4 regions of the Halomonas sp. H10-59 genome follow, and region 3 is predicted to be linked to each of the others. Evidence: predicted binding sites of a transcription regulator. Region 3 holds the regulator's gene; each other region holds the start of a gene.
The links. Region 3 encodes FNR, which switches genes on or off when oxygen is low (the NO sensors DNR and NnrR bind a similar motif). Its sites were predicted from a motif close to TTGATNTANATCAA; they were not measured.

Region 1 (7,514 bases), 2.3 Mb from region 3:
CTGGAAGGTGTATTCCTGGCGACAGCCGATACCAGCGACGGTGTAGACACCACGCTTACTGACATCGGGAACGGCATCTCCCAGCAGAGCGCCGTCCCTCAATTGGCCAGCGTCACCGAACCTGCAGGTACGATCGTCTCCGAAACGGGCGATGCGGTCGGCGACATCTCGAGCGGCATACGCGATGGTGTCGGCAGCCTCAGTACCAATGACAACTATCTGGGCACCACCGCCGCAGGCGTGACCAACGGTGTCGGCGAGCTTGGACAGGCAGTTTCGGCGACAGGAGACACCGTTGCCGGCCTGGGCGAACTGCCCGTAGTGATGGAACTCGACGCCCGAACAGGACTGGTGACCAAGCTCGGTACCACCGTCAATGGGCTCGGCGGCAAGGTGGAGCGCGCAGGCGACGCACTCAGCGTTAATTTCGAGGATTCCAGCGAGGTGCTCGGGGCCACCACTACCAAGCTTGGTGTTGCCCTTCGTCCTGTGCTGCTGGGCACCGACGGCAAGGTCACACGCGTCGGTCAAGCGCTGGTGTTGCCGGCCCAGGCCGGCAACCTGCTGCTACGCACCGGTGGCACCCTGGCCGACCTCGGTCAGCGTATCGGTGAACGCTACTCTCTGCTTGGCGGCGCCGGCGATAGCGTGACCGGCAGCGGTAATATCGTCATCGCGACCGGCGAGCTGCTCGGCGGGGGTGAAGGCGACAATGGCTCAGGCGGCGGCCTCGGCGGACTGCTCGATGGCGATACCAGCGCGCCTGAAGACGGCCGCACCGACCTGGAGCGCACCGTCGCCAGCGCAGGACAGACCGGCGCCGGTGCTGGAGACGCGGTCACCGCCCTGGGCGATGGCATTTCGCAACAAAGTCTGGGAGGACGTGGAGAGTTCGTCACCGACGGGCTGGGCAATGTCATCAGCAATGGCGGCCAAGCCGTATCCGGGCTCAGCAACGGACTCGACAATGGTCTGGGCAACTTCTCGAATAACCCCAACGCTGTGGGAACCACCTTGGCCGACGGCGGTGTAGCGGTCTCCGAAACCGGAGAGGTGGTATCCAGCCTCGGCGCCACCGTCGGCAACCTGAACCAGCTCCCCCTGGTCATGCAGCTCGACAACCGCAGCGGCGCCATCACCCAGCTCGGCAGCAGCGTCGCGGCCCTTGGTGGCGGCGTGACCCAGGCCGGTAACGTGCTGACCCTGAACTTCAACGACGATGGCTCGCACCTTGGTGGCCTGACCCGCGAAGTGTCGGCGGTATTGCGCCCCGTTGTCATCCAGACGGATAGCGGCGTTACCCAGCTCAGCCAGGCCCTGGTGGTCGGCCCCGAGGTAGGCAACGTGCTGATCCAGGCCGGCGTAGCGGTAGATGGACTGGGTGGCCGCCTGGGCCAGGGCAATGACCTCGCCGCTGGCGTGGGTGGTGCTGTCAGTGGTGTCGGAGGCATCGCCGCCAACACCGGCAGACTGCTGGGCGGTGATGAGGCTCGACTGCTTTCACGCCTCGATGGTCAGGGACTCAGTCAACTGGAATCTGCCGGACTGCTGGGCCAAGGGGCTCTGCTCTCGGACCTCGGAGGAAGCCAGCAAGGCGGCCTCGGGGGCGGACTCGAGGCAGGGCTTGGCGACCAGCTTGGTGGTGACAGCAACCTCATCGCCGGACTCAACGATACGCTGGGCGGCGGCAGCGGCTTGACCGCAGGGCTTGGCGACACCCTCGGTGGCGACAGTGGCGGCGGCCTGGTCTCTGGCGTCTCCGACACCCTGACCAGCACCCTCGGCGGTGGCGACAGCGACAGCGGCGGTGGCCTGGTCGGCGGCACCCTGGACGCCGTCGGTGGCGTGACCGAGAAGCTTACCGGTGACATGGGTAGCAGCCAGGACGGCAGCAGTAACGACTCCAGCAGCAATGACGGCCTGGTCAGCAACGTTCTGGGAGGACTGCTGGGCAGAAACTGATCTCGCCTGACCAGCCATGCCAGACGCAGGCCCGATACCCCCGCGGGTATCGGGCCTTTTCTTGAGGTCAAACCCAACACCAGTCCAGACGCTGTTCATAACAATATTCGAGCCCCCTTGAGGGGCCTCTACCAGGGATCGACAAGGAAGCCTATGCCAAGCACTACGCCGCAACCAACGCCCTACACCAAGCCGCCTACCCCGCCACGTTCGCGATACAGTCCCCTTCCACTAGTGATGGCCGCCGGCAGCCTGCTGGCCGTGTCCCCCCTCCAGGCCCAGCAGACGCTGGAGACCGTCGACGACATCATCGAAAATCGCCGGCTGGCGCCACAACAGCGCAGCGTGGAAACCGAGGTTGACCTGCCCAGCGACGCCAGCGCCGGCATCCCTGCCCGCGTCACCGTGCGTCACGTGCGCTTCATCGGCGACAGCGTGCTGGATCTGGCCGAACTGAGTCAGGGACTTCAGGCCATGATCGGGCAGAGTGTGAGCCGAGAGGCCATCGAGGCCGAAGTCCAGGCGATCACCGACGCCTACCAGGATGGCGGCTATCCGCTGTCCTTCGCCTACCTGCCAACCAACAACTTTCGTGACGGCAACGTGCGCATCGTACTGGTGGAGGGGCATATCGCCCGTACCGAGATCGTGGTGGACGATGACCCCGTGGCGGGCCGGGTGGAGAAACTGGTCCAGCCATTGCTGGAAGAACGCCCTCTGACGCGCAGCACCTTTGAGCGTGTCAGCGGGCTGATCGAGCGAATTCCCGGTGCCAGCCTGACCTTGAAGGCACCGGTGCCGCGCACCCCCAGCGGCGCCACTACCCTGCGTGTCGAAGAACGTCGTATCGATCATTTTGACTATTCGGGCAACCTCAGCGGCGGCGATGAGCAGGACGCCGTCTTCATCAACAGGGTCTCGACCCAGAGCCTGACTACCTGGGGCGACAGCCTGGGCTTCTCCTGGCTGTGGCCCATCGACAACGACAACGAGCTCTACGCGTTGGACTATCGTACCGATATCGGCAACGACGGCCTGACCCTGACCGCCTCCGCCGACAGCTATGACGGTGAGGACGAGGAGAATCTGATCTACCTGCTCGACGGACAGCGCTTCGATCTGCGCCAGGATCAGGATACCGACCGCAGACGCTATCGCCTGGGGCTGTCCTACCCCTTGCTGCTGTCACGTTCCTCGAGCCTGACCCTGGGCGGCGCCTTGCGTCACCACGACGAGACCAAGACCACATCACTCAGCTTCGAGGAACAGACTCTCAACCAACTGGTCGAGGAATCCGAGTATTCGGCCGCCGATCTGGACCTGAACTATCGCACCCAGCGTGGACGTCAGTTCTGGCTGGCCTCGCTGGCCCTGCGCCAGGGCATGGATCTGGGGGCCAACGAGCAGCAGCGCCGGCTCAACGGTACACCGCTTGCCGACAACGGAGATCTACACTTCACCCGCTGGCAGCTGGACGCCCAGTACAGACGCCTGTATGGCGATCACTGGCGCCTTACCGCCAGCGCCAACGGTTTCTACTCCGACGATGCGCTGCCGGAACCCGAGCGCGGCAACTACGGTGGCCAACGCTTCGGTCGCGGCTATGACGCCGGCCAAGCTGAGGGCGACTACGGTTTCGCCGGGGCGCTGGAACTACGCTATCTGCAGCCTGTGAATAGCGCCTGGCTTTCGCGCGTCGAGCCCTACCTGGTGCTGGATGGTGCCCGCACCGAGTTTCAGGAGCGCGACGCGGATAGCCACCTGGCCTCGGCGGCGGCCGGCGTCAGTCTGGGCAAAGGACGTCTGTACGGCCTCACCCTGGAGTACGCCGAGCCCATCGGCGATCGTGACCTCGAGACCGATAGCCGCGAGGGTCGCATCAACGCCCGCCTGACCTGGAACTTCGAAGGCTGATCTCTGGGCTATGGGTGAACTCGCCAGGGGCCGCCACACCGGGCCCCTGGCCATATCACCCGACCCAAGGCCCTCATTTACGGCAGGGTCGGCCACTCGCTCAGTCGGCCTCCCGGCCGTCCTTCCAGCCGCCCTTTCAACCGCCCTGTCAGCCGACCCCAGCGCCACTTCCTATTGCCCTGCACACGACAACCCTGCGCGTGTCTCGTCGTGGAGCGAGACCGCGTGCGGTGAAACATTGGGGTCGTCTCGTTTCTTGAGCCAGGCCAGCAAATTTACCTCTCATCTCGCCGCATCGTCGCCGTCCTTGCAGCGGATCAAGCATTGTGCCGACCCAAGTCCCGACAGACTGTCGAGGCCCGTAGACTCGAAGACAGGCGGTCACACAAGGGCCGTCTGTCCCTGATCACACCGACAACAAAAGAGCCTACACCATGACCTTCTGAAACGAGGAAACCGAGATGGAAACGCAAGCGACCTCCTCCAAACGGCGCTCCGGCCTGCGCATGCCCACGGTCTATACCCTGCTCTTTGTGATCACCGCGCTGGTGGCGGTGCTGACCTGGGTCATGCCCGCCGGCAAGTACGACTACCATGTGGAAGGCAGCGATCAGGTCATTGCTGCCAGCGACGTGCTCGACTATCAGGGTGACGGCCGCCTGTTGCCGATTCCCGGCACCTACCAGGTGCTGGAAAGCTCTCCCCAGGGGCCTTTGGATGTGCTGGTGGCACCGATCCAGGGATTCCACAAGGCCGTGGACGTTGCCCTGTTCGTGCTGGTCATCGGCGGCTTCCTGGCGGTGACGATGCGCTCGGGCGCCCTAGATGCCGGGATCGGCGCGGTGGTCGAGCGCTTTGGCGGGCGCGAGCAGTACCTGATTCCCGTACTGATGGTGCTGTTTGCCCTCGGTGGGTCCACCTACGGCATGGCCGAGGAAACGGTCGCCTTCTGGGCCATCATCCTGCCGGTGATCACCGCCGCCGGCTACGACCGCATGGTGGCCGCAGGCATCATCCTGCTCGGCTCCGGCACCGGTGTGCTGGCCTCCACCGTCAACCCCTTCGCCACCGGCATCGCCTCGGGCTTCGCCGGCCTGCCGATCGGCGCCGGTATCACCCTCCGGCTGGTGCAGTTCGTGATCCTGGTGTCGCTGGCTATCTGGTTCGTGATGCGCTACGCCGCGCGGATCAAGCGCGACCCGCAGCGCTCGGTGCTGGCGGACCTGCATCTGGCGGCCGCCCCTCAGGCCAAGGATGCCGCCTCGACCCAGGCGTTTACCCTGCGCCACAAGCTGACCATGACGGTGTTTTTCATGACCTTCGGGATCATGGTCTACGGCGTCGTGCCCTGGGAAGACATGGGCATCACGGCTTTTCCGACCCTGTGGTGGTGGTTCGATGAACTCTCCACCCTGTTCCTGAGCGCTGCCATCCTGATCGCCCTGATCAATCGACAGTCCGAATCCGACTTCATCGAGACCTTCCTCGATGGTGCCAAGGACCTGATCGGCGTGGCCCTGGTGGTGGCCGTGGCACGCGGCATCTATGTGGTGATGGACAACGGCGTGATCATCGACACCATCCTCAATTGGGCCGAAGGCGCGGTAGCCGGCCTGTCCTCGGGACTGTTCGTGGTGGTGGCCTACGTGGTCCACATCGTGCTGAGCTTCTTCATCCCATCGACTTCGGGGCTGGCCACGGTGTCCATGCCGCTGATGGCGCCACTGGCCGACTTCTCGGGCGTGGATCGCGAACTGGTGGTCACCGCCTTCCAGTCCGCCAGCGGCTGGATCAACATGTTCGCTCCCACCGCCGCCCATCTGGTCGCCGGACTGGCGCTTGCCAAGATACCCTACGAGCGCTTCGTCAAGTGGGCACTGCCTTATATCCTGATGACCCTGGGAGTCACCACCGTGACATTGTTCGTGGGCGCCAGCCTCACCTGAGCACAGGTCGCGTCAGGGCAACCAACGCAAGTCGAGCATAAAAAAACGCCAGCGCTTTCCAAGCGCTGGCGTTTGCCCTTGCATGACGCCTCAAGGGCCGCATTCAGGCCTTCTTGACGTACATCGACTTGAGCTTCATGGCACCGATGCCATCGATCTTGCAGTCGATGTCGTGGTCACCATCGACCAGGCGGATGTTCTTCACCTTGGTGCCGACCTTGACCACCGAGGAAGAGCCCTTGACCTTCAGATCCTTGATCACGGTGACGCTGTCGCCGTCGCTCAGCACATTGCCGTGGGCGTCACGCACCTCGTCACCGCTCTCATCGGGCTCGGCGTTCAACGACCATTCGTGGCCGCACTCGGGACAGACCAGGGAATGGCCATCCTCGTAGCCGTATGGGGACTCACAGGCGGGACAGGGGGGCAGGTCGCTCATGACACTCTCGCAGGTGGGAAAAGCGAAGACGGTACTCTGCCCCCCGCCGGATTGCCAGTCGTCCAATGGAAGGAGAGCCTTGTCAGGCGCTGTCTTCCTATTGCTCCCTATTCCTCCTTATCTTCCTTTTCCGCCTTTTCGCCCTCGCCTTGGGCCTGGCGCTCATGGATACGCTTGATATCGGCCTTCAGGGCCCGCCGCTGGCGGCGAGTACTGAACTGCAGAGTATCCCAGGTCTCGGGCACCAGGGTGCAGGAATCCTCGCTCTGGTGAAACACGAAACGCCGCTCGGCACCGATCGGCAGGTTCTCCGAACAGTAGGTGCCGATCACCCGTACACAGACGGCCTTGAATACCAGCCCATCCCGTGACTCGTCGATGTCGGCGATGGTGGTGATACGTTCCTTCAAGGCATTGAACGAACCGATATGAACGAAGCCACCGCTGTCCAGCGGACCCTGGTGGGTACAATGACTGGCGTTGTGGCCCGCTTCCTGCTGGTCTTCATCATCGTCAAGATCCGCCTCGTGGTCACTGACATCCAGCGTCCAGTCCCCTTCCGAGGTCTCCAGCGTCATCATGATATGTTGCAAGTAGATGGGTTCGGCGCTCATGTTGCTGATCACACACAGCGCATCCAGATTCTTTCGCTTGCCGCGATTGATGATCAGCCGGGGTCGACGCTGGCGGCGAAAGCCAAAGTACAGAAGCTGCGCGTAGATCAGCCAGATCATGAAGGAGCCTACGCTGGCCAGCGTCTGCAATACGTCCTTGTGGGCAGAAATCCATTCGTACATGGGCGTCATCCTTGAACGAGAAGCCCGTTAAAAACGGGCTTCAGTACGTCATGTTCTGATGGTGGCCGAGGCGCCTCAGGCGTCGCGCTGATAGCTCCCCACCAGCCGATTCATGCCGAGCAGGTGCGGCTCGACCTCGGACAGCAGTTCATTCATGCCGAGGCCCTCCGGCAGGTTCGTCTCGGTGTCCAGCGCCAGTACCCAGAAGTAGTAGCGGTGCACGCCATGCCCTTCCGGCGGCATCGGACCATTGAAACCGAGGTTGCCGGCGTCGTTGATTCCTCGGGTGCCTTCATCGGTGGCCTCCTCCAGCGAGGAGAGGGACGCCGGCAGGTTGTAGAGCAGCCAGTGAACAAAGCCGTAGCATCCCTTCTGGACCAGCGGCGCGTCGGGGTCGTGACAGATGACCGCCACCGACTTGGTACCCTCGGGCAGGCCGTCCCAGGCCAGCGCCGG
Region 2 (7,514 bases), 2.3 Mb from region 3:
TGAACTACTTCATCGACATGATCAAGGCCACCTCGCTGGCGTTCACCCTGGGCGTCACCGAGTTGATGGGGGCGACCCAGAAAGAGGCCGCCGGTAGCTTCCTGTACTTCGAGGCCTTCATCACCGTGGCGTTGATCTACTGGGCCATCGTCGAGGCACTGGCCTGGCTGCAGCGGCGCCTGGAATCCCGACTCAACGAGGCCTATCGTCGATGATCAAGCTAGAGCGACTGACCAAGCGCTTCGGTGATACCACCGTGCTCGACGGTATCGACCTGGAGATCCAGCAGGGCGAGATCATCGTGGTAATCGGCCCCTCCGGGACCGGCAAGTCGACGTTGCTGCGCTGTCTCAACTTTCTCGAGCAGCCCGATGGTGGCCGATTGACCTTGGGTCCGCTGAATCTGGACCTGACCCAGGCCAGCAAGTCCGAGATCCTGGCTGCCCGTCGACACACGGCCTTCGTGTTCCAGAACTACGCGCTGTTTGCCAACAAGACGGCGCTTGAGAACATCGCCGAGGGTCTGATCGTGGTCAACCGCTGGCCCAGGGCCAAGGCCCACCAGCGGGCACGGGAGATCCTCGAGCGCATCGGCATGTCGGACAAGGCGGACGCCTATCCGGCGTCGCTGTCCGGGGGCCAGCAGCAGCGGGTGGGGATCGGCCGCGCCATGGCCGCCCAGGCCGAGGTGATCCTGTTCGACGAACCCACCTCATCGCTGGATCCCGAGTGGGTCGACGAGGTGCTGGCGTTGATGAAGCAGTTGGCGCGTGAACGCCAGACCATGCTGGTGGTCACCCACGAAATGGCCTTTGCCCGTGACGTGGCCGACCGGGTGGTGTTCATGGAGGGCGGGCGCATCGTCGAGCAAGGGCCTCCCTCGGAGCTGTTCCATGCACCGCAGGACCCGCGTACCCGGGACTTCCTGCGCAAGGTACTGCCCGCCGCCGAGCCCCTGTAGGCCGAATCGCTCATCCATCCGGCGAGATCCTCGTTCGAGAAAGTCTGCACGTCGAGGCGTGCCCTTCGAGGTGCCGCATTTGCAGCGGTTTCTTGGGGGGCGCGTGTTGCTGCCGGGCTGGCCCTCGCTGGTCCGGCACGCGACAATGACGTGCACCTAGCCCATTTTCAAAGCGGAGGCATCATGCCCACCGAACCTTCCGTCCACGACGCCCTGGGCGCGGCCCTGCGCGAGCTCGAGGCGACCATGAAGGCCGCCAACATGTGGCGTATGGACAAGCCGGAGGCCGCCGCCTTCAACAGTCGGCAGCCGTTCTGCATCGATACCATGTCGCTGCCCCAGTGGCTGCGCTTCGTGTTTATCGCCAGGCTCGATACCCTGGTCGAACAGCGTGCACCCCTGCCCGCCAGTTGCGATGTGGCCCCGGCGGTGGACGCCTACCTGATCCAGGAAGGCGCGCGCGCCCAGGACCGGATGCTGTTGCAGAAGGTTGTCGAGGATATCGACCGGCTGATCACCGAAAACTGAATCGCCGGTAACGGAAGAAGTCCCCAGCGAGGAGAAGGCGATGCCCTGGTACTTTGCCTATGGCAGCAACATGAACATTGAGCGTGTCGCCGCGCGCATCGGCGAGACCCGGCGTGTGCTGGCCGGCAGCCTGGAAGGCTACGCGCTGCGCTTCAACAAGGCCTCCCGGGTGCCGGGCATTGCCCACGCCAATGTGGTGCCGGCGCCAGGCGATCGGGTCGAGGGCGCGCTGTTCGAACTCCTTGAGCCAGAGCAGATCCGGCAGATGGATCCCTTCGAAGGTTACCCGCACGAGTACGACCGTCATCGTCTGCCGGTGCTCACCGAACAAGGGCCGATCGAGGCCTGGGTCTATATCGCCGGCGCCGAACGCCAGGGGGATGGCCTGCGGCCCGCCCGCGAGTACCTTGAGCACCTGCTGGCCGGTCGTGACTTCCTCAGCGAGGGCTACCACCAGGCGCTGGCGGCGGTAGAGGCCGTCGAGCACCTCGATGATGCCACTCTGGGGAGGTTGGGGCTGTCACGTTATCATCCCCGCTAAGGCTTGTACGAAAAGCGCCTGCGCTCGGTAATACGGCGTTAAAAATCGCGTCAAAATGCTCATTTACATCTCGTAAACTGCGCTTTCTTACCGGTTTTTGCCTTGTCTAACCATCGCTCGCCGGCTTTTCGTACTAAGCCTAGGCCTCTGCTTGCCCTGTTACCGCAGCCCCTGCCTCGAGAATTGCAGTGGCAACTGCCACGCGAACGACCACAGAAGCCATCTGGTGACGGTGACAGCACAGCGCCCGCTGCTGCCAGGCAGGAGCGGGCGCTGCGTGTTAGCGGTCGAGCCCTGGATCAGAAGCGGTAGCTGATACCGGCCATGATCACGTAGGGGTCCACCTCGATCTCGCCGATGTCCTCGCCGTTGAGGTCGACGTCGCTGTCGATATCCAGATACCACACCGCCATGTTGGCCGCCCAGTGGTCGTCGATGACCAGGTCGAGGCCCGCCTGGCCGGCCCAGCCCCAGGACTCTTCCAGATCGAGATCGGCACCGTCCAACGCGATATCCTCGTCGGAGAAGTGGGTGTAGTTGACCCCCAGGCCGACGTAGGGCTGTACCCGCGCCTCGGTGCCACCGAAGGGGTAGTACTGCACGGTCAGAGTCGGCGGCAGGTGCTCGACGCTGGCGCCGATATCGCCTTCTGCCGTACTGAGGTCGACGTCGTGCTCGAAGGGCTCAGCGGCCAGCAGTTCGACGCCGAACTTGTCGTGGAAGCGATAGCCCAGGGTGAAGGCGAAACCATTGTCGTCATGGACGTCGGTGTCCATGTCGCCACCCAACAGCGAGCCGTTGTCGGAGTCGGGCTTGACCTTCGCCACCCCGATGCGGGTGTAGATGTCGCCCTTGCCGTAGGCGGCAAAGGCCTGGCTGCTGATGAGGGCGCTGCCGGCGATGGCGGCGACCAGGGCGGTGGTGATCAGGGGATGGCGCATGGTGTTCTCCTTGCGTACTGGCAAAAGTCGGCGAGCCATTCGGCGAGCCCGATTGCCAAGCAGTGTATGCCGCATCGAGAACGTGGTTATTGATCTACCTCAATACCTCCTTTGGTCGACAAAAATGAACCGTCAACGCACCAAAAAAGGCGCCTGGCAAAGCCAGACGCCTTCGATGCTGCGGTTGGAATGCGGCGCGATCGAGCTGACCGTTCAACCGCTTATTTCAAGATCGCGCAGGCGTTTTCTCAATACAGCGCAAGCGCTTAGAAACGATAGGTGACGCCGGCACCGATGGTCATCGGATCGATCTCGGCCTCGCCGACATCGTGGCCGTCGACCTCGATATCGGAATCGACATCGGCGTAGCGGGCGTAGGTGCCGACCAGCAGGTTGTCGGTGACGCTGAGGTCGAGACCCACCTGGGCTGCGGCGCCGTAGGAGCTATCGAGGTCGGCGTTGAAGCTCTCGTCGGAGAAGTGGGTGTAGTTCATGCCCACGCCAACGTAGGGGTGGACGCGAGCGTTTTCCACGCCGCCCAGCGGGTAGTAGTTGAGCATCAGGTTGACCGGGGTACGGTCGACGCTGCCCACATTACCGCCGTTGACCGCGATATCGTGCTCCATAGCCTCGGAGCCGTTGAGCTCGACACCAAACTTGTCGTGGAACAGGTAGCCGGCGCCGTAGGCGAAGCCGTTCTCTTCGGAGACATCGAGATCCTGGTTGGCGATATCGCCGTTGTCCGAGGTGGGGTCGGCCTTCTCGAAGCCACCGCGCACGTAGATGTCACCTGCCTGATAGGCCAGGGCAGACTGGGCGGCGAAGGTGGTGGTAGCGAGCAGGGCTGCGGTGCCCATCAGTCGAGTCATGTTCATGCGGGACCTCCTTGATGATCCGATGGCATCCTTCCCGAGGGAAGTAACCTTGTACGCTCCGCAGTTTACGAACAGTGTTTCTAAATGTCTTGTAGAAATATTTAATTGGCCAGGTAGCAGTAACTAGCCAGAATTTATGGAACTAAATCGACTTGGGCGGGTAGGTAATGTAAATGCTGTACAATTTTTTTGCACATTGTGGCGTAGACGTCGATGCGCGCTTGTGCACTGCATAAACGCTCGCCGTCCGGCGATAAATCGTCTTCACTGTGGGAGAAGACTCCGGAGGAGAGTGCGGGATGGTGGCCAGACGAAGGCGTGAGAGGTTGCTCGGCATGTCGACGCTGCCCTGGGGCGGGGCGGCACTGGTGCTCGCACTGACCGCTCTGTTGGCGGTGTGGCTGCTGCTGGAACCCTGGCTGATTCGTGATCTCCCGACGCCGGCGAGGCTGGCCATGGTCGTCCTGGGGGTGTGGGCGCTGGGCGGGGGGTTGTCCATGCCGCTGCACTTCTCACCGGTACCCGGCTGGTGGCGTCTGGCGGGGGCCATGCCCTGGTATCCGCTGGCACTGGTCAGCTTTATCGTGCTGCTGCTGTGTCGCTACGCCGGCCTGTTTTGAACGGGGCTGATGTGCACGGCTAAGGTGGGCAGGGCGGTTCGACCGTCAGTGAGCGTTGAGCGCCAGGTGCGTGCTGGATGTGTCCCGTAACGAAGAAGGCCGCCCGAGGGCGGCCTTCTTGCGTGGCAGACGATCACTGACGATCAGGCGTCTTCCAGGGTGTCGAACTGCTCGGTGATCTCCTTGCTCGGCTCGGCGGTCATCAAGCTCACCACCACGATGGCGATGTAGGCGAAGATCACGCCGGGCACGATCTCGTAAAGATCGAACAGCCCGCCGGACATCTCGGCCCAGGCCACCACGGTGATGCCACCGACCACGATACCGGCCAGCGCACCCCACTGGTTCATGCGACGCCAGTACAGCGACATGATCAGTGCAGGACCGAAGGCGGCGCCGAAACCGGCCCAGGCGTAGGACACCAGTCCCAGTACCGTGGAGTCCGGGTTCATCGCCAGCAGGTAGGCGATGACGGCGATGCCGATGACCGCAAAGCGGCCGACCCAGACCAGCTCGGACTGGCTGGCGTCGGGGCGGAACAGCGCCTTGTAGAAGTCATCGGTCAGGGCAGAGGACGACACCAGCAGCTGGGAGTCGGCGGTGGACATGACCGCAGCCAGGATGGCGGCGAGCAGCACACCGGCGACCAGCGGATGGAAGATGGCGTTGACCATGACCATGAAGATGGTCTCGCCGTCACCCAGGTCGCGAGTCATGTAGACCAGGCCCAGCAGACCGACCGCCATGGCGCAGACCAGGCACAGGCCCGACCAGGTCACGGCGATGCGGCGGGCGGCGGGGATGTCGGCTTCGGAGCGGATGGCCGCGAAACGCGCCAGGATGTGCGGCTGGCCGAAGTAGCCAAGGCCCCAGGCCAGCGAACTGATGATGCCGATGGCGGTCAGGGTTTCACCGGTGGACGCATCGACGAACCAGCTCAGCATGTCGGGGTTCTCGGCCAGGATCTGCTGGCCACTGCCGCTGAAGCCACCCAGTTCGGTCAGGGCGATGACCGGCACGACCAGCAGCGCCGCCGCCATCATCAGACCCTGGATCAGGTCGGTCCAGGAGACCGCCAGGAAGCCGCCAAAGAAGGTATAGGAGATGATGGCCAGCGTACCGACGGTCACCGCGATGGTGTAGTCGAAGCCGAATACCGTCTCGAACAGCTTGCCGCCGGCAACCAGGCCGGAGCTGGTGTAGAACAGGAAGAACAAGAGGATGAAGACCGCCGAGATCACCCGCAACAGCGGTGCCTTCTCGCGAAAGCGCTTGGCGAAGAAGTCCGGCAGGGTCAGGGCGTCATTGGCCTTGAAGGTGTAGACGCGCATGCGCCGGGCGACAATCAGCCAGTTGAGCCAGGTGCCGATCAACAGGCCCACGGCGATCCAGGAGGCCGACAGACCGCTGACGTAGGCCGCACCGGGCAGACCCAGCAGCAGCCAGCCCGACATGTCCGAGGCGCCGGCAGATATCGCCGACGTCCAGGGGCCAAGCGAGCGGCCACCAAGGATATAGTCGGACAGATTGGTGGTGCGCTTGTAAGCAATGATACCGATGACCAGCATCAATATCAGATACAGCGCGAACGTGATGCCAATGGTGGCGTTGTTTTCGACCATGGGAGCGTTCCTTGTGGTTTTTGTCGTGGGTGGTTGGCGTTCTCAAGTCACCGGCCCTGTGTCGAGCGCGATGATCTCCCCGTGTGGGCGCGGTCGTCACGCGCGTCCCTGCGATCCGGCGCTCCCCTCGGGGTAGTGGGTGAGCGCCGGTTGCCGACGGTGCGCCGACCGTCGGGTGAGTGCGTTGGACCAGCAGGCCAGGGCCTGACTTACTCGTCCCCTAGCGCCAGCAGCGAGGCGTTGCCGCCGAGTGCCGCCGTGTTGTTGGTCACCGTCTTCTCGGTGGCGAAACGCAACAGGTAGTTGGGGCCGCCGGCCTTGGGACCGGTGCCGGAGAGCCCCTGACCGCCGAAGGGTTGAACGCCTACGACAGCACCAATGATATTGCGGTTGATGTAGACGTTGCCAACGCGCACTTTCCGCGCTATTTCATCGGCAAAGGATTCGTTGCGGCTGTGCACGCCGAAGGTCAGGCCATAACCACGCGCGTTGATCGAGGCGATCACCTTGTCGAGCTCGCTGGACTTCCAGCGCACCACGTGCAGCACCGGGCCGAACTGTTCACTCTCGAGCGCATCGATACCATCGATGGTGAAGGCCGCCGGGGCGACAAAGGTGCCTTCACTGGTGTGCTCGGGCTTCAGCGGCGTTTCGCTGATCAGACGTCCTTCACCCTTCAGCCGATCGATATGCGCCTGCAGGTTCTTGCGCGCGTCCTCGTCGATCACCGGGCCTACGTCGGTGCCGAGGTCGCGTGGGTCACCCACGTGGAGTTCGGCCATGGCGCCGTCGAGGATCTGTAGCACACGGTCGGCGACGTCGTCCTGCAGGTAGAGCACCCGCAAGGCCGAGCAGCGCTGTCCGGCGCTCTGGAAGGCCGAGTGGATGACGTCGGCGACGACCTGCTCGGGCAGGGCGGTGGAGTCGACGATCATCGCGTTCATGCCGCCGGTCTCGGCCACCAGTGTCGGCAGCGGCGCATTCTCACGCTCGGCCAGGGCGCGGTTGATGATCTGGGCGGTATCGGTACCGCCGGTGAAGACCACCCCGGTGATCCGCGAATCGCCGGTCAGCACGCTGCCCACGGTGGGGCCGTCGCCGGGCAGCAACTGCACCACTTCACGCGGCATGCCGGCCTGGTACAGCAGCTCGACCACCCGGTGGGCAACGATCGACGTCTGCTCGGCGGGCTTGGCCAGCACGGTATTGCCGGCCACCGCGGTGGCGACCATCTGGCCGCAGAAGATTGCCACCGGGAAGTTCCACGGGCTGATCGCGGCGAACACCCCCTTGCCGCCCATGTGCAGACGATTGGACTCGCCGGTGGGGCCGGGCAGCTCGGTGGGCTCACCGAAAATCTCCTCGGCGCGCACCGCATAGTAGCGACAGAAGTCCACCGCTTCGCGGATCTCGTCGACGCCGTCGG
Region 3 (7,514 bases):
ACTATCGCCGTACCCGGGACCTGTGGGGCATGGTCAAGTTCTGGGAGAAGCGCCTGACCCTGACCGTGCGCGAGTTTGGCTGGCAACGTGCCGGCATCCTGCTGCTGTTGCTGGGCGTGGTGGTGCGCTATCTGCTGGCGCTGAACGTCGTCTAGGGCTTGTCTGAAAAGTGCCTGCGCTCGGTAATACGGCGTTAAAAATCGTCTGGTGCGCCAGCCCGGTCAAAATGCTCATTTACACCCCGTAAACTGCGCTTTCTCACCGATTTTTGCCTTGTCTAACCTTCGCTCGTCGACTTTTCGGACAGCGCCTAGGGCCTGGCTGACAGGCACTTGCGTTCTTCGACTTGCCAGACCAGGCCACGACGCGCAAGGGCGCCACTACGGCGGTGTCGTCCTTGGCGCTTTCCGATGTGCTGCCGACGAAAAGCCTCTCCCGTATTGTCCTCGCCGGGGTAAGCGGTCGCTGACCTCTTCGCCACTAAAGCGTCCGGATGGTAGACTGGCGCCTCTTTCATTTTCAGCCGTGATGTCCCGCTCCCATGTCGCCACAGTCCGCCTCCGCCACCCTGTTCGATCCCCGTACCCCCGAGGATGACCATCTCTCGATCGATGCCGGCGTCAGCCCGGCCGACCCTGCTACGGATGGCGATCAGACGGAAGCCCAAGTTCAGGCCAAGGCACGGCGTGAGTTCAACAAGCTGCAGAAGCGCCTGCGCCGCCAGGCCGGTAACGCCATCATCGACTACGGCATGATCCAGGAAGGCGACAAGATCATGGTGTGTCTGTCTGGTGGCAAGGACAGCTACACCATGCTCGAGATCCTGCGCAGCCTTCAGCGCAACGCGCCGGTCAACTTCTCGCTGGTGGCGGTGAATCTGGATCAGAAGCAGCCGGGCTTTCCGGAGCATGTGCTGCCGAACTATCTGGACAGCATCGGCGTGGACTACCACATCCTCGAGCGCGACACCTATTCGGTGGTGAAGGAGAAGACGCCGGAGGGCAAGACCACCTGCGCGCTCTGCTCACGCCTGCGGCGCGGCTCGCTCTATGGTTTCGCCGAGGAGATCGGGGCGACCAAGATCGCCCTGGGCCACCACCGCGAGGACATTCTCGAGACGCTGTTTCTGAACATGTTCTTCGGTGGCAGCCTCAAGGCGATGCCGCCCAAGCTGCTCTCCGACGACGGCAAGAACATCGTTATCCGCCCGCTGGCGTACTGCCGCGAGGCCGATATCCAGGCCTACAGCGAGGCGATGGAGTTCCCGATCATCCCGTGCAACCTGTGTGGTTCCCAGCCCAACCTGCAGCGCCAGGTGGTCAAGGAGATGCTGGCCGAGTGGGAGGTCAAGCATCCCGGGCGCCTCGAGAGCATGTTCAAGGCGGTGACCAATGTGGCGCCGTCGCAGCTGGCGGATCGGCAACTGTTTGACTTCGAGGGGCTGGAGGCCGTACAGGCCGAACGCCAGGCCCGGCGCATCGACGTGGTGGATGCCGGCTGATCTCGCCAACAGCGAATGTGCAGGACGCCATGACAGCAAAAGAGGCCGCATCTCCGGAGGCGGCCTCTTTTTGTCATACGCCATCTATTACGCTCTGCTTTCCAGATCCTGGATACCGGGCCCTGCCGGCCAAGCCCGGCACACTGCCGCCAGGCCCGCTCAGGTAACTTCGGTGTCGGCCAGGGTCGACAGCGCGGTCAGGTCGAGGATATTGACCTCACGTCCCGATACCGCCACCAGATCCTGCTGCTGGAAACGCCCGAGGATACGGCTGACCGTTTCCACCGCCAGCCCCAGGTGATTGCCGATGTCGGCGCGGGACATGGACAGGCGGAAGCTGAACGGCGAATAGCCGCGGCGGCGGAAGCGGTCGGACAGGCCGAGGAAGAAGCAGGCCAGGCGCTGATCGGCGGTCTTGCGTGACAGCAGCTGCATCATCCGGCGGTCCTCTCGCAGCTCCTTGCTCAGGGTGCGAAACAGCTGGGCACGCAGCTCCGGTAGGGTCTGGGTCAGCGCATCGAGGCGGTCGAAGGGAATCTCGCACACCGTGGTGGTCTCCAGCGCCACCACGCTGCCGGGATAGCGGCCGTCGTCGATGCCATCCAGGCCAACCAGTTCACTGGGCAGGAAGAAGTTGGTCAACTGAGCTTCGCCGCTGCCTTCGGTGGTGATCTGCTTGAGACTCCCCGATCGGACCGCGAAGACGCTGGTGAAGCGATCTCCCTGCTCGACCAATCGTGTGCCTTTCTTGATCGGCGGGTGACGACGGATGATGGAATCGAAGCGCTCGAGGTCGGCGGTCTCCAGCGACAGCGGAAGGCATAAGGAACTCAGGCTGCAGGACTCACAGCGAGTCTCATGCAGCATGGGACGCCGCCGATCTTGGGCCGTAGGACTCATTCGCAGCTCCTGTGGATCTGGGATCGATATTGACTGGGCCATGGGGAGAACAGACGTCGCCCGTACAGCACGTTGATGGCACTATTCTACACCCTCAGATCAGCTAAAAGTGGCGTCTACCTCTTTAGGATTAATAACTTAGAGGTAGGATGCGTCATTGATGCAGCCCAGTCCAAAGTTGCCAGACGGCAAAGGCGATGATCATGCCAGCGGCGGCGAGGCGTGTTGCCCGATGCGCCAGCAGGGCCTGCATTTGTCTGGCGGCGAGGCCCGTCACCACCAGCGCCGGAAGCGTGCCAAGACCGAAGCTCGCCATCAGCAGTGCGCCCTCGAGGGGTTCGGCCCGTGCCAGGCTCCAGGCCAGCATCGAGTACACCAGGCCACAGGGCAGCCAGCCCCAGATGGCGCCCAGCGCCACCGCCTGGGGCAGACGCACCACCGGCAACAGGCGTCTGCCTGCGGGTTCCAGGTACCTCCAGAGGTGACGCCCCAGTGCCTCGACGTGACGCAGGCCTTTCCATAGATCGGCAATGTAAAGCGCCATCAGGATCAACATCAGGCTGGCGACGATCTGCATCAGGCCACGCAGGGTCGGCGAAAGGCCGATCACCGAACCCAGGGTGGCAACCAGAGCGCCCGCCACACAGTAGCTGGTGATACGACCTACATTGTAGCCGAGCACCAGAGAGCCCACCCGCCAAGGTTGACGCATGCTGGTGGGGATGGCAAAGGTCAGAGCGCTCATGATGCCGCCGCACATGCCAATACAGTGTGCACCACCAAGCAGACCAAACACGAAGGCCGCCATCATGGGAGGCAGTTCCAGGCCGGTAGGATTCACTCAGGCCCTCTGGACGATGGATCACGATCGGATGTCTGCGCAGGCGTTTCGGACGAGGAAGCGCCGTCATCGGCACTGCGAGTGTCGTCTTCATCTTCGAACAGGATGCGATAGGCGGGGCCTTCGAGGTCCTCGAACTGGTCGTTGCGCACCGCCCAGAAGAAGGCCCAGACCGCCAGGCCCAGCAGGATCAACGACAAGGGTATCAACAGGTAAAGGATGCTCATGGGCCGGGGCTTGCGGTGACGGGTGAAGGTGTCGCGGTCGGCCTGGTGCGTCCGCGCCGCAGACGCAGGGCATTGCCGATGACCAGCAACGAGCTGAGTGACATGCCGATGGCGGCAAGCCATGGGGGCACGAAGCCCAGCGCCGCTGCGGGCAGCGCCACGACATTGTAGAGCACCGACCAGGACAGATTCTGGCGAATGATGCGACGGGTCTGGCGGGCCACCTCGATGGCTTCGACGATACCCGTGAGCGGTTCGCCCAGCAATACAAGATCGGCGCGGGTGCGGGTGAGGTCGCTGGCCCCGGCCATGGCGATGGCAAGGTCGGCGCCGGCCAGTACCGGCACGTCATTGATGCCATCACCGACCATGGCCACCTTTTCGCCCTGTGCCTGCCGCGCCTTCAAGTGCCCGAGCTTGTCCTCGGGGGAGGCCTCGCCACGCCACTGACCGACGCCCAGCGTGCGCGCAAGCTGGCCAACGTTGACGGCGCGGTCGCCCGACAGGATCTCGATGGCAAGCCCTCGCTGGGCGAGGGCGGCGAGGGTCTCGGCGGCGTCGTCACGGGGCTGATCGTCGAGCTTGAACCAGGCCTGGGGCTTGCCTTCGCTGGCCAGCAGCAACCAAAGCCCTGCGCCAGGGAGCTCAGGAACGGGTTGGCCCAGGCAGGCAAAGTGCGGCTGGCCCAGTCGCCAGCGCCGGCCGTCGATCACGCCTTCCACGCCCTGGCCCGGGTGATTGCGCAGTTCGCTGGCCTGGCAGCTGGCGTCGCGCCAGGCAGCGAAGGCGCGGGCGATGGGGTGCTCCGAGCCGGTCTCCAGTGCCGCCGCCAGTGCTAGATGCCGGCGCTTGGCGGCAGCGTCCATCTCGCCATTGTTGGCGCTTCCTTCGTCGTCGCTCAGCGGCCGGTGTTCGGCGAGTTGCATACGCCCCCGGGTCAGGGTGCCGGTCTTGTCGAAGACGACGCGATCGAGGCAGGCCAGGGTCTCCAGCGCATCGGCTCGGGTCACCAGTACCCCGGCACGTCTCAGCCGGCCGTGGGCCACGGTCAGGGCGGTGGGGGTCGCCAGCGCCAGGGCGCAGGGGCAGGTCACCACCAGTACCGACAGGGTGATCCACAGGCTGCGGCTCGGGTCGATCAGGCTCCAGACCAGCGCCACCAGGGCGGTGATGACCAGCAGGTTCAACACGAAGCGATGGGCCACCTGCTCGGCCAGGCGGGCGATACGTGGACGATGGGTGAAGGCACGGTCGGTGAGATCGAGAATGCCGGCGGCGCGGGTGTCGTCGCCGACGCGGGTGACCATCACTTCGATCGGGCTGTCCATGCACAGGGTACCTGCGTGCACGGCATCTCCCTGGCGACGCAGGAGGGGCAGCGATTCGCCGGTCAGCAGCGACTCGTCGATCTGGGCAAGACCCGAGGTCAGGTTGCCGTCCGCGGGAATCTGGGCGCCGGGACTGACCCGAACCCGGTCACCCGGGACCAGCCGACTGGCGGGGATGACGCGTTCATCGCCATGCTCGTCGAGGCGCACCGCAGCACTTGGCAGGGCACTGGCCAGGGCATTGCCGCTACGGCCGTAGTGAGTACGGGCGCGAGACTCCAGGTAGCGTCCGAACAGCAGGAAGAAGGTGAACATGCTGACTGAGTCGAAGTAGCGGTCACCGGAGTCGCTCACGACCGACCAGGTGCTGGCGATAAAGGCCCCACCGATGGCCAGGGCCACCGGCACATCCATGCCCAGCACGCGGGTTCGCAGATCACGCAGGGCGCCGACGAAGAAGGGTTGGGCCGAGTACAGTACCACCGGAGTGGTCAGCGCCAGCGATAGCCAGGCAAACAGGCGCTCGAACTCGGTGCTGAGATCACCGCCGTCGACGTAGTGCGGGATGGAAAACATCAGCACCTGCATCATGCCGACGGCCGCCACGATCAGGCGCCTTATCATCTGGCGCGACTGTTGCTTGAGCCGCTGCTGGGCCTGGTCCGGCTCGTAGGGCTGGGAGGGATAGCCGATGGCGGCCATCTCGGCCAGCAGGCGCGACAGCGACAGGCGTTCGGGATCCCAGCGCACCTGAAGGCGGTGCTGGGAAAGATTGACAGCGCAGCTCTCCAGGCCGGCGAGGGCATTCAGGCGGTGTTCGATCAGCCAGGCGCAGGCGGCGCAAGTGATGCCATCCACCGCCAGGGTCGCTACCTTGGTGTCGCCATCCTGACGCACGAAACGATCCTGCAGGCCCGGATCGTCGAATACCTGATAGCGGGCCTCGTCGGCGGGTGTCGGCGATGGGCGCTCCGGCAGGGCGGTGCGAAAGCGATAGTAGCTGTCCAGGCCGCCGCCGACGATGGCCTGGGCCACCGCCTCGCAGCCCGGGCAGCACAGCGGATGGCGCTGGCCATCCAGGGTGATCGACCAGGGTGCTGTGGCCTCCACCGGGGCGCCACAGTGGTAGCACGAGGCCGCCATCAGAGTCCCGGTGTCAGGCGCACGGAGGTCTCACGCGGGAACTCTGCCTCGCCGGTCAGGCGCCATTCAGGCTGCTGTCCCGACGCGCCTTCTGCGTGGGGCTGCAGCTGAAGGTACCAGCGATAGCGCAGATTGCGCTCGAGGGTGCCGACATAGTGGCCTTCACGGGTGTGGGTCAGCACCAGTGCCCGGTCGCGGGCGCCATCGGTGGGGAACTTCAGCGCCAGATCCAGCCGCTCTGGGCGTTCGTCGCCATCGAGCGTTACCACCACGTCGCCGGTGGTGGCGTCGATGCGCAGTTCGGCCGCCAGCCCCAGCGCCTCGGCACGTTGCTGCTTTTCGAGCTGGACGTTGATGGCCAGACCTTCCTTGTAGTAATCGTCCGGCACCGAACCGTCGAAGTAGCGGATCGAGAAGGCCAGGTAGACCATGCTGAAGGTGACCGACGACAGCAGCAGGGCGATCAGGAACCAGGGCCAGAACTGCTTGTACCAGGGCGGCACCTGGGGATCGGACAGGGACATCAGGGGGTAACTCCTATAAAGCGGCTTTCACGTTCGATGGCCACGGACGGATCGTCCTCGGCGAGGACGCGAACGCTGATATCGGCACTGCGTTGTTCCATCTGATCAGGATTCACGCTCAAGGTCATCACCAGTTGGCGGGACTGGTTGGCGGGAACTTCGATGGCGGTGGTGTCGCTCTCGAGACCTTCGATGCCGGCTACCTCGATCACGTAGCGATGAGGGCGGTTGTCGAGGTTACGCACGGTCATGGCGTAGGAGTTGGCGATGCGTCCATCGGTCAGTGTCTGGTAGAGCCGTGCGCGATCGCGCTCCACATCCACATCCAGCGGTGTGCGGTCGGCGATGGTCCAGACGAACAGGCCGATCATCACCACCAGGGCGACCAGATAGCCGATCAGTCGAGGCCTCAACAGGTGGGTCTTGTTGCCGTCGAGGGCATGCTCGGTGGTGTAACGCACCAGACCACGGGGGTAGCCCATCTTGTCCATGACGCTGTCGCAGGCGTCGATGCAGGCGGCGCAGGTGATGCACTGGTACTGCAGACCGTCGCGGATATCGATGCCGGTCGGGCAGACCTGAACACAGAGGTCGCAGTCGATGCAGTGGCCAAGGCCCTGCTCTGCCGGGTCGGCGTTGCGCTTGCGCGGGCCGCGAGGCTCCCCGCGGTGGTAGTCGTAGGACACGATCAGGGTGTCGCGATCGAACATCACCGACTGGAAGCGGGCGTAGGGGCACATGTACAGGCAGACCTGCTCGCGCAGCCAACCGGCGTTCAGGTAGGTGAAGACGATAAAGAAGCCGACCCAGAAATAGGACCAGCCGCTGGCCGAGAGGGTGGCAAGATCCAGCACCAGGCCACCGATCGGGGTGAAGTAGCCGACGAAGGTGATGCCGGTGGCCGCCGAGATGATCAGCCAGATGGCGTGCTTGGCGCTCTTGCGCCAGGCCTTGTCGGCGTCCCAGGAGCGCTTGTCGAGCTTGATGCGACGATTGCGCGGCCCCTCGATGCGGTGCTCGACCCAGATGAACAGGAAGGTCCAGACGCTC
Region 4 (7,514 bases), 2.2 Mb from region 3:
CATCCTCCACCTCAAGGAGGACGCCAGGGAGTTCGCCGACGACTATCGCCTGCAGAGCCTGGTGCGCAAGTACTCCGACCATATCGAAGTGCCGGTGAAGATGCCGCGTACCGAAAAGGCCACCGACGACGATGGCAACGAGGTCGACGGTAGCGAGGTCACCACCTGGGAGACCGTCAACGAGGCGACCGCGCTGTGGGTGCGGCCCAAGAGCGAGGTCTCCGAGGACGAGTACAAGGCCTTCTACAAGCACGTGGCCCACGACTTCTCCGACCCCCTGACCTGGAGCCACAACAAGGTCGAGGGCAACCTGGAGTACACCAGCCTGCTGTACGTGCCGGGCCGCGCACCCTTCGACCTGTACGAGCGTGACGGCGCCCGTGGGGTCAAGCTGTACGTCCAGCGCGTGTTCATCATGGACGACGCCGAGCAGTTCCTGCCGCTGTACCTGCGCTTCATCAAGGGGGTGCTGGACACCCGCGATCTGTCGCTGAACGTGTCCCGTGAGCTGCTGCAACAGGACCCGAAGGTAGAGAAGATCAAGTCCGCGCTGACCAAGCGTGCCCTGGACATGCTCAAGAAACTGGCCAAGGACAAGGAAGCCTACCAGACGTTCTGGAACACCTTCGGTTCGGTGCTGAAGGAAGGCCCGGCGGAGGACTACGCCAACCGCGACAAGATCAGCGGCCTGCTGCGTTTCTCTTCCACCCACACCGACAGCGCCACTCAGGATCAGTCCCTGGCCGACTACGTGGAGCGGATGAAGGAAGGTCAGGACAAGATCTACTACATCGTTGCCGATGGCTTCAATGCCACCAAGAACAGCCCCCACCTGGAAATCTTCCGCAAGAAGGGCATCGAGGTTCTGCTGCTCCACGATCGCATCGATGAGTGGCTGATGAGCCATCTCACCGAGTTCGACGGCAAGAAGTTTGCCGATGTTGCCAAGGGCGATCTGGACCTGGGGGACGTCGAGGACGAAGACGAGAAGAAGGCCCAGGAGGAGACCGCCAAGTCCAAGGAGGATCTGGTCAAGCGGGTCAAGGAAGCGCTCGGCGAGGAGGTTCAGGAGGTCAAGATCACCCACCGCCTGACCGATTCACCGGCCTGCGTGGTGCTGCCCGAGCACGAGATGGGCTTCCAGATGCGCCGTATCATGGAGGCTGCGGGCCAGAGCCTGCCGGAGGTCAAGCCGATCCTCGAGCTCAATCCGGACCACGCCCTGGTCGCTCGCCTGGAAGGGGCCGACGGTGACGGCTTCGGCGATCTGGCGCGGATCCTGCTCGATCAGGCGATCATCGCCGAGGGCGGTCATCTCGACGATCCGGCCGCCTACGTCAAGCGTCTCAACGCCCTGCTGAGTGCCTGACAAGCTGGCTGCCTACGTCAAGAGCTCAAGCGCCCCAACCACGACGCCACCTTCGGGTGGCGTCGCTGCGTTCAGGCAACTGCAAGGCGTCGTTCTTGCCGCGCCGATGGCGGTTGTTCAGCGTTTCAGGCTGGCGAAGAGGTCGGGGCACTGGCGCTGAAGCTCCCTGTCGTCGAGCATGGCCTCGCGCTGGCGCTGGATGGCGTGACCTCGGCGCTTGAGCACCGCATCGATGTCATCGCCGCTGGCGCAGCTCACCTTGAGCAGGTTGATCAGTGCGTCCAGCCGCTGGGGAGAACTCGCCAGGGCCGCCTCGATATCGGCTCGGGCATTGTCGTACTGGCCCAATCGGTAGTAGGCGTAGCCACGATAGGAGAGGGCGTCGTTGTTGTTCGGATCGATCGCAAGCGCCCGGGTGTAGTCGGCCACCGCGCCCTCGAAGTCGCGCTCGATGCGCTTTTCACGTCCCGCGCTGACCTGCTGCTGGGCCGACTGCATGGGCGCCTGGCGGGCGATGATGGTCAGGTAGCGCGGGGCCACGTCGCTGCCGAGGGCCAGGGCGGCCTCGAAGTAGCTTCGAGCCTTGTCGAGCTCACCGGCGGAAAAGGCGTTGATGCCGGCGTTGTTGAGGGTCTTCAGGCGCACCTCACGCAAGCCGTCATGACCTTGACTCGCCTTGAGTGCCTGCTCGAACAGCGCTGAGGCGTCAGCGTGGCGGCCTTCCCGATAGAGAATCCAGCCCTGGGCGTTCAAGCCTTCCATCCGGGCCAGCGGATCAGGACTTTCGAGCAGAGGACGTAGTTCGCGCAGGGCGGCCTGGTTGTCACCCTGCTGCAACAGCGCCTTGGCCCTGGACAGCGGGGCCTGCTGGGCAACCACCGGCCACGCCACCCCGACGCTCAGCAGCACGATCAGCAGGGCGTTTATCGTAGATGTGGGTTGGCGCCGTCGTTTTCCCTTCGCTGGCCCGGCCAGGTCTGTCGCCATCGCGCGCGACGCCAAGGCGCCCTGCGTGTTCTTCATTAGAAGCCTACCTGCGGAGAATCTCGCTCCGCTGCAGCGATGACGTCGGCCAGTTGGCTCTTCAAGGCGTCGCGCTCCTGCTCGATGGCGATCAGCCGGCCGTGCAGATCGTTGTTCAAGATGCGCAGCACATTGTCGTCCTGGACCTTCAGCACGACCGTGCCCCGGCCATCCAGCGGCATGTCCCGCTCCTGCAGACGGATGACCGGCAGCACGCCTTCGGGCGGGGCGATGGAAAGATTGACCTGGCTCGAGGGTTTCATCATCGCCATGGCCAGCCCACCGACGAAGAACAGCAGACTCAGCGCCATGAACAGCCTGGCGTTCTTGGAGATCTCCTGCAGATAGCGAATGCGCAACTCGGTGCCCTCTCGGGTCTCGCCAGAGCGCTCATTGAGCAACAGGGTGTGGGTCTTGTTGAGCAGGTGGTAGCCGAGGATCAGCAGCACCACGGCGAAGCCTGGCAGACCGTACTCCAGAAGCGTGGGAAAGCTGTTCATCACGGGCACCCGGCGGTGGGACAGGGCTCAGGCCTACGTATGCCCTTGTCAGCATAGCGCAGGCGGCCGTCCTCGCCGCGCGAAATTGGCCTGGTACAGGTTTCTGGGCCGCTTCGCTCGCGCTGTATCGCTGTCCTGTGGCGCCATGATGCGGGTCAAGTAGGGGCGACGAGACTACTGCTAAGGTCGAATTGTGCTCTCGAGGGCAGGTGTTTTTTCGCCGATCGAGAAGCGTGCAGCACACCCGCCGCCTCCGATGCGGCGACCGCTGCTGCCACCGAACAGGCGGGCCGGCTGCCATCTCCGAGGGATGGCCGTCGCTCAGCATGCAGGACTAGCGTTGTCATTTACTCTGTTGAGGTGCAAGTCGATGAAAGAGCAATTCGCGCAAGCGTGGGAAGGGTTTGCCGGGGGCGAGTGGAAGAAGGGCGTCGACGTACGAGACTTCTTGTTGGCCAACGTGACCACCTACGAGGGTGACGAGCGTTTCCTGGTCAGCGAGCCGGCGGCCAGCACTCGCGAGCTATGGGACACTGTGATGGAAGGCGTCAAGAAGGAAAACGCCACCCATGCACCGCTGGACTTCGACACCTCGCTGGTATCGACCATCACCGCTCATGACGCCGGCTATATCGATCAGCGTCTCGAGACCATCGTCGGACTGCAGACCGACGCGCCGCTTAAGCGGGCGATCATGCCCAACGGCGGCATCAAGATGGTGGAGGGCTCATGCCAGGCCTACGGTCGTGAACTCGATCCTCAGGTCAAGAAGGTCTTCACCGAATTTCGCAAGACCCACAATCAGGGGGTGTTCGATGTCTACACCCCGGACATCCTCAAGTGCCGCAAGTCAGGGGTGCTGACCGGACTGCCGGACGCCTACGGGCGTGGACGCATCATCGGTGATTACCGCCGGGTCGCCCTTTACGGCGTCGACTTCCTGATGCGTGACAAGCAGGCGCAGTTTGCCTCGCTGCAGCAGCGCTTCGAACAGGGCGAGGACCTGGAGGCGGTGATCCAGCTGCGCGAGGAAGTCGCCGAGCAGTATCGTGCACTCGGCCAGCTCAAGGAAATGGCCGCCAAGTACGGCTTCGACGTCTCGGTCCCGGCTGCCACCGCCCAGGAGGCCATCCAGTGGACCTACTTTGGCTACCTGGCGGCAGTGAAGTCGCAAAACGGCGCCGCCATGTCACTGGGACGTACTTCCAGCTTCCTCGATATCTACCTGGAGCGTGACCTGCGCCAGGGAGTGATCGACGAAGCCCGCGCCCAGGAGCTGGTCGATCACTTCATCATGAAGCTTCGCATGGTGCGCTTCCTGCGCACCCCTGAGTATGACGAGCTGTTCTCCGGCGACCCGATCTGGGCCACCGAATGCCTGGGCGGGATGGCACTGGACGGACGCACCCTGGTCACCCGTACCAGCTTCCGTTTCCTCAACAGCCTCTACACCATGGGCCCGAGCCCGGAGCCCAACCTCACGGTGCTGTGGTCCGAACAGCTGCCCGACGGCTTCAAGCGCTACTGCGCCAAGGTGTCCATCGACACCTCATCGATCCAGTACGAGAACGATGACCTGATGCGCGTGGACTTCGCCTCCGACGACTACGCCATCGCCTGCTGCGTGTCTCCCATGGTGATCGGCAAGCAGATGCAGTTCTTCGGTGCCCGGGCCAACCTGGCCAAGACGCTGCTTTACACGATCAACGGCGGCGTCGACGAGAAGCTGAAGATCCAGGTCGGCCCCAGGAGTGAGCCGATCGCCACCGAGGTGCTCGACTTCGACGAGGTGTGGGCGCGCATGGATGGCCTGATGGACTGGCTGGCACGCCAGTACGTGACCGCCCTCAATGCCATCCACTACATGCACGACAAGTACAGCTACGAGGCGGCGCTGATGGCGCTGCACGACCTCGACGTCAAGCGCACCATGGCCTGCGGCATCGCCGGGCTGTCGGTGGCGGCGGACTCGCTGTCGGCGATCAAGTACGCCAAGGTGCGCCCGGTGCGTGATCCTGACGGCGTGGCGGTGGACTTCGAGATCGAGGGTGACTACCCCTGCTTCGGCAACAACGATCCGCGCGTCGACGATATCGCCTGCGAGCTGGTCGAGACCTTCATGAACAAGATCCGCAAGCTCAATACCTACCGTGGCGCCGAGCCGACCCAGTCGGTGCTGACCATCACCTCCAACGTGGTCTACGGCAAGAAGACCGGCACCACGCCCGATGGTCGTCGCGCCGGTGAGCCCTTCGCACCGGGTGCCAACCCCATGCACGGGCGTGACACCAAGGGTGCGGTGGCCTCGTTGACGTCGGTGGGCAAGCTGCCCTACGCCCACGCCAAGGACGGGATCTCGTATACCTTCTCCATCGTGCCGAGGGCGCTGGGCAAGGACGAGGGCGCCCAGCGCAGCAACCTGTCTGGCCTGCTCGACGGTTACTTCCACCACAGCGAGCGTCAGGAAGGCGGACAGCACTTGAACGTCAACGTGCTCAACCGCGAGATGCTCGAGGACGCCGTGGTCAATCCGGACAAGTATCCTCAGTTGACCATTCGCGTGTCCGGCTACGCGGTGCGCTTCAACTCCTTGACCGCGGAACAGCAGCGCGACGTGATCTCCCGGACCTTCACCGAAACGCTCTGAGCCGACAGTCGTCTCGCCCGGGGCCGCGACAGCGGTCCCCTTCCGGGCTCCGGGTCTCTCCCGGAGCCCCTTTTCGTGAGGAGTCTCGATGATGATCACTGGCCGTCTCCATCACCTGGAGAGCTGTGGTGCCGTGGATGGCCCAGGCATTCGCTTTCTGGTGTTTCTACAGGGCTGCGTGATGCGCTGTCAGTACTGCCACAACCGCGACAGCTGGGATCGCCAGGGCGGACGTGAGGTGACGGTGGACGAGATACTCACCGAAGCCAGAACCTATCTGCCGTTTATGCGGGCGTCGGGGGGCGGCATCACCTGCACCGGCGGCGAGGCGCTGCTGCAACCGGCGTTTGTGCGCGACCTGTTTCAGGCGGCCAAGGCCGAGGGCATGCACACCTGCCTCGACACCAATGGCTACGTCTGCCACTACGATGAGGTCCTCGACGAATTGCTTGCCGCCACCGACCTGGTGCTGCTGGATCTCAAGCATCTCGACGAGGGCGTGCACCGTGAGCTCACCGGTATCCCCCGACGCCGTCCCCTGGCCTTTGCCCGTCATCTGGCGGCGATCGGCAAGCCCACCTGGATTCGTCAGGTGATCGTGCCTGGCTTTACCGACAGCGAGGCATCCATGCACCTGCTGGGGGAGTTCGTCGAGACGATGGACAACGTCGAGCGTATCGAGCTTTTGCCCTATCACGCACTTGGCGAGTACAAGTGGCAGGAGCTGGGAGAGCACTATCCGCTGGCAGGGGTGGCGCCACCGAGTGGCGAGACCATGCAGCGTCTGGTGACGATCGCCTCGCGGTATCACCCGGAGGTCATCGCTGGCTGACGTGGCGACGTCGCCCGCTCGAACAACACAGCGAGCCCCTTTCACCCTTTGGTGAGAGGGGCCTCGCTGTTGTTTCAGAAGAGCTGTTGTTTCAGGAGATGAGCAAGCGCGGCAGCGCCTCTGGGCGTCAGTCGCTCAGTTCGCCCCTGCGGCTGGCGGCGGCGGTGAACAGCACATCGGTGGAAGAGTTGAGGGCGGTCTCGGTGGAGTCCTGGACCACGCTGATGACGAAGCCGATGGCAACCACCTGCATCGCCACGTCGGCGGAAATGCCGAACAGGCTGGCGGCCATGGGAATCAGCAGCAGCGAGCCACCGGCCACACCGGAGACGCCGCAGGCGGCCAGGGCGGAGACCACGCACAGCAGCAGGGCGGTGACGAAGTCCACGCTGATGCCCAGGGTATGGGCGGTGGCAAGGGTCATGACGCTGATGGTGATGGCGGCACCGGACATGTTGATGGTAGCGCCGAGCGGAATCGAGATGGAGTAGGTGTCCTCGTCCAGCTTCAGACGCTTGCACAGCTCCAGGTTGACCGGGATGTTGGCTGCGCTTGAGCGGGTGAAGAAGGCGGTGATGGCGCTGCCGCGCAGGCAGCTGAAGACCAGCGGATAAGGGTTCTGGCGAGTGGCCAGGAAGACGATCAGCGGATTGGTCACCAGGGCGACGAACAGCATGCAGCCGACGATCACCGACAGCAGTTGGGCGTACTCCAGCAGCGCACCGATTCCGGCTTCGGCCAGGGTGCCGGCGACCAGTCCGAAGATACCCAGCGGCGCCAGACGAATGACCCAGCGCACCAGGGTCGATACCGCCTGGGACAGGTCCTCGATCATGCCCTTGGTAGCGGCACTGGCGCTGCGCAGCACCAGGCCGAGGCTGACGGCCCACACCAGAATGGCAATGAAGTTGGCGTTCATCAATGCGCTGACCGGGTTGGCCACGGCGCTCAATAGCAGGTTGCGCAGGATCTCTACCACGCCGCCTGGCGGATTGCCGCTGGCCTGAGCGGTATTCAGGGTCAGTTCGGTGGGGAGGGCGAAACTGGCCACTACTGCCACCAGCGCCGCCACCAGGGTGCCGATCAGATACAGCACCAGTACGCTGTGGATCTGGGTCGGCTGGCCGCGCTGATGGCCGGCGA

Region 1: the regulator FNR is predicted to act here: its motif matches at 4,184-4,197, upstream of NFG57_RS14290 (YfcC family protein).
Region 2: the regulator FNR is predicted to act here: its motif matches at 3,061-3,074, upstream of NFG57_RS13430 (OmpW family outer membrane protein).
Region 4: the regulator FNR is predicted to act here: its motif matches at 3,038-3,051, upstream of pflB (formate C-acetyltransferase).

Annotation. Positions count from the first base shown of each region.
Region 1 is NZ_CP098828.1:3,263,464-3,270,977, forward strand. It holds gene NFG57_RS14280 (collagen-like triple helix repeat-containing protein) at 1-1,962, shown strand, start outside; gene NFG57_RS14285 (POTRA domain-containing protein) at 2,116-3,876, shown strand; gene NFG57_RS14290 (YfcC family protein) at 4,338-5,822, shown strand; gene NFG57_RS14295 (zinc ribbon domain-containing protein YjdM) at 5,926-6,261, opposite strand; gene NFG57_RS14300 (hypothetical protein) at 6,369-7,058, opposite strand; gene NFG57_RS14305 (YbhB/YbcL family Raf kinase inhibitor-like protein) at 7,134-7,514, opposite strand, start outside.
Region 2 is NZ_CP098828.1:3,064,793-3,072,306, reverse strand. It holds gene NFG57_RS13450 (amino acid ABC transporter permease) at 1-215, shown strand, start outside; gene NFG57_RS13445 (amino acid ABC transporter ATP-binding protein) at 212-961, shown strand; gene NFG57_RS13440 (YqcC family protein) at 1,145-1,489, shown strand; gene NFG57_RS13435 (gamma-glutamylcyclotransferase family protein) at 1,530-2,030, shown strand; gene NFG57_RS13430 (OmpW family outer membrane protein) at 2,330-2,971, opposite strand; gene NFG57_RS13425 (OmpW family outer membrane protein) at 3,238-3,846, opposite strand; gene NFG57_RS13420 (hypothetical protein) at 4,146-4,466, shown strand; gene putP (sodium/proline symporter PutP) at 4,610-6,088, opposite strand; gene putA (bifunctional proline dehydrogenase/L-glutamate gamma-semialdehyde dehydrogenase PutA) at 6,298-7,514, opposite strand, start outside.
Region 3 is NZ_CP098828.1:750,356-757,869, forward strand. It holds gene NFG57_RS03410 (hypothetical protein) at 1-155, shown strand, start outside; gene ttcA (tRNA 2-thiocytidine(32) synthetase TtcA) at 542-1,501, shown strand; gene fnr (fumarate/nitrate reduction transcriptional regulator Fnr) at 1,661-2,401, opposite strand; gene NFG57_RS03425 (sulfite exporter TauE/SafE family protein) at 2,556-3,242, opposite strand; gene ccoS (cbb3-type cytochrome oxidase assembly protein CcoS) at 3,239-3,469, opposite strand; gene NFG57_RS03435 (heavy metal translocating P-type ATPase) at 3,466-5,940, opposite strand; gene NFG57_RS03440 (FixH family protein) at 5,940-6,464, opposite strand; gene ccoG (cytochrome c oxidase accessory protein CcoG) at 6,464-7,514, opposite strand, start outside.
Region 4 is NZ_CP098828.1:3,326,675-3,334,188, reverse strand. It holds gene htpG (molecular chaperone HtpG) at 1-1,369, shown strand, start outside; gene NFG57_RS14555 (tetratricopeptide repeat protein) at 1,487-2,392, opposite strand; gene NFG57_RS14550 (hypothetical protein) at 2,392-2,892, opposite strand; gene pflB (formate C-acetyltransferase) at 3,263-5,539, shown strand; gene pflA (pyruvate formate lyase 1-activating protein) at 5,628-6,371, shown strand; gene sstT (serine/threonine transporter SstT) at 6,499-7,514, opposite strand, start outside.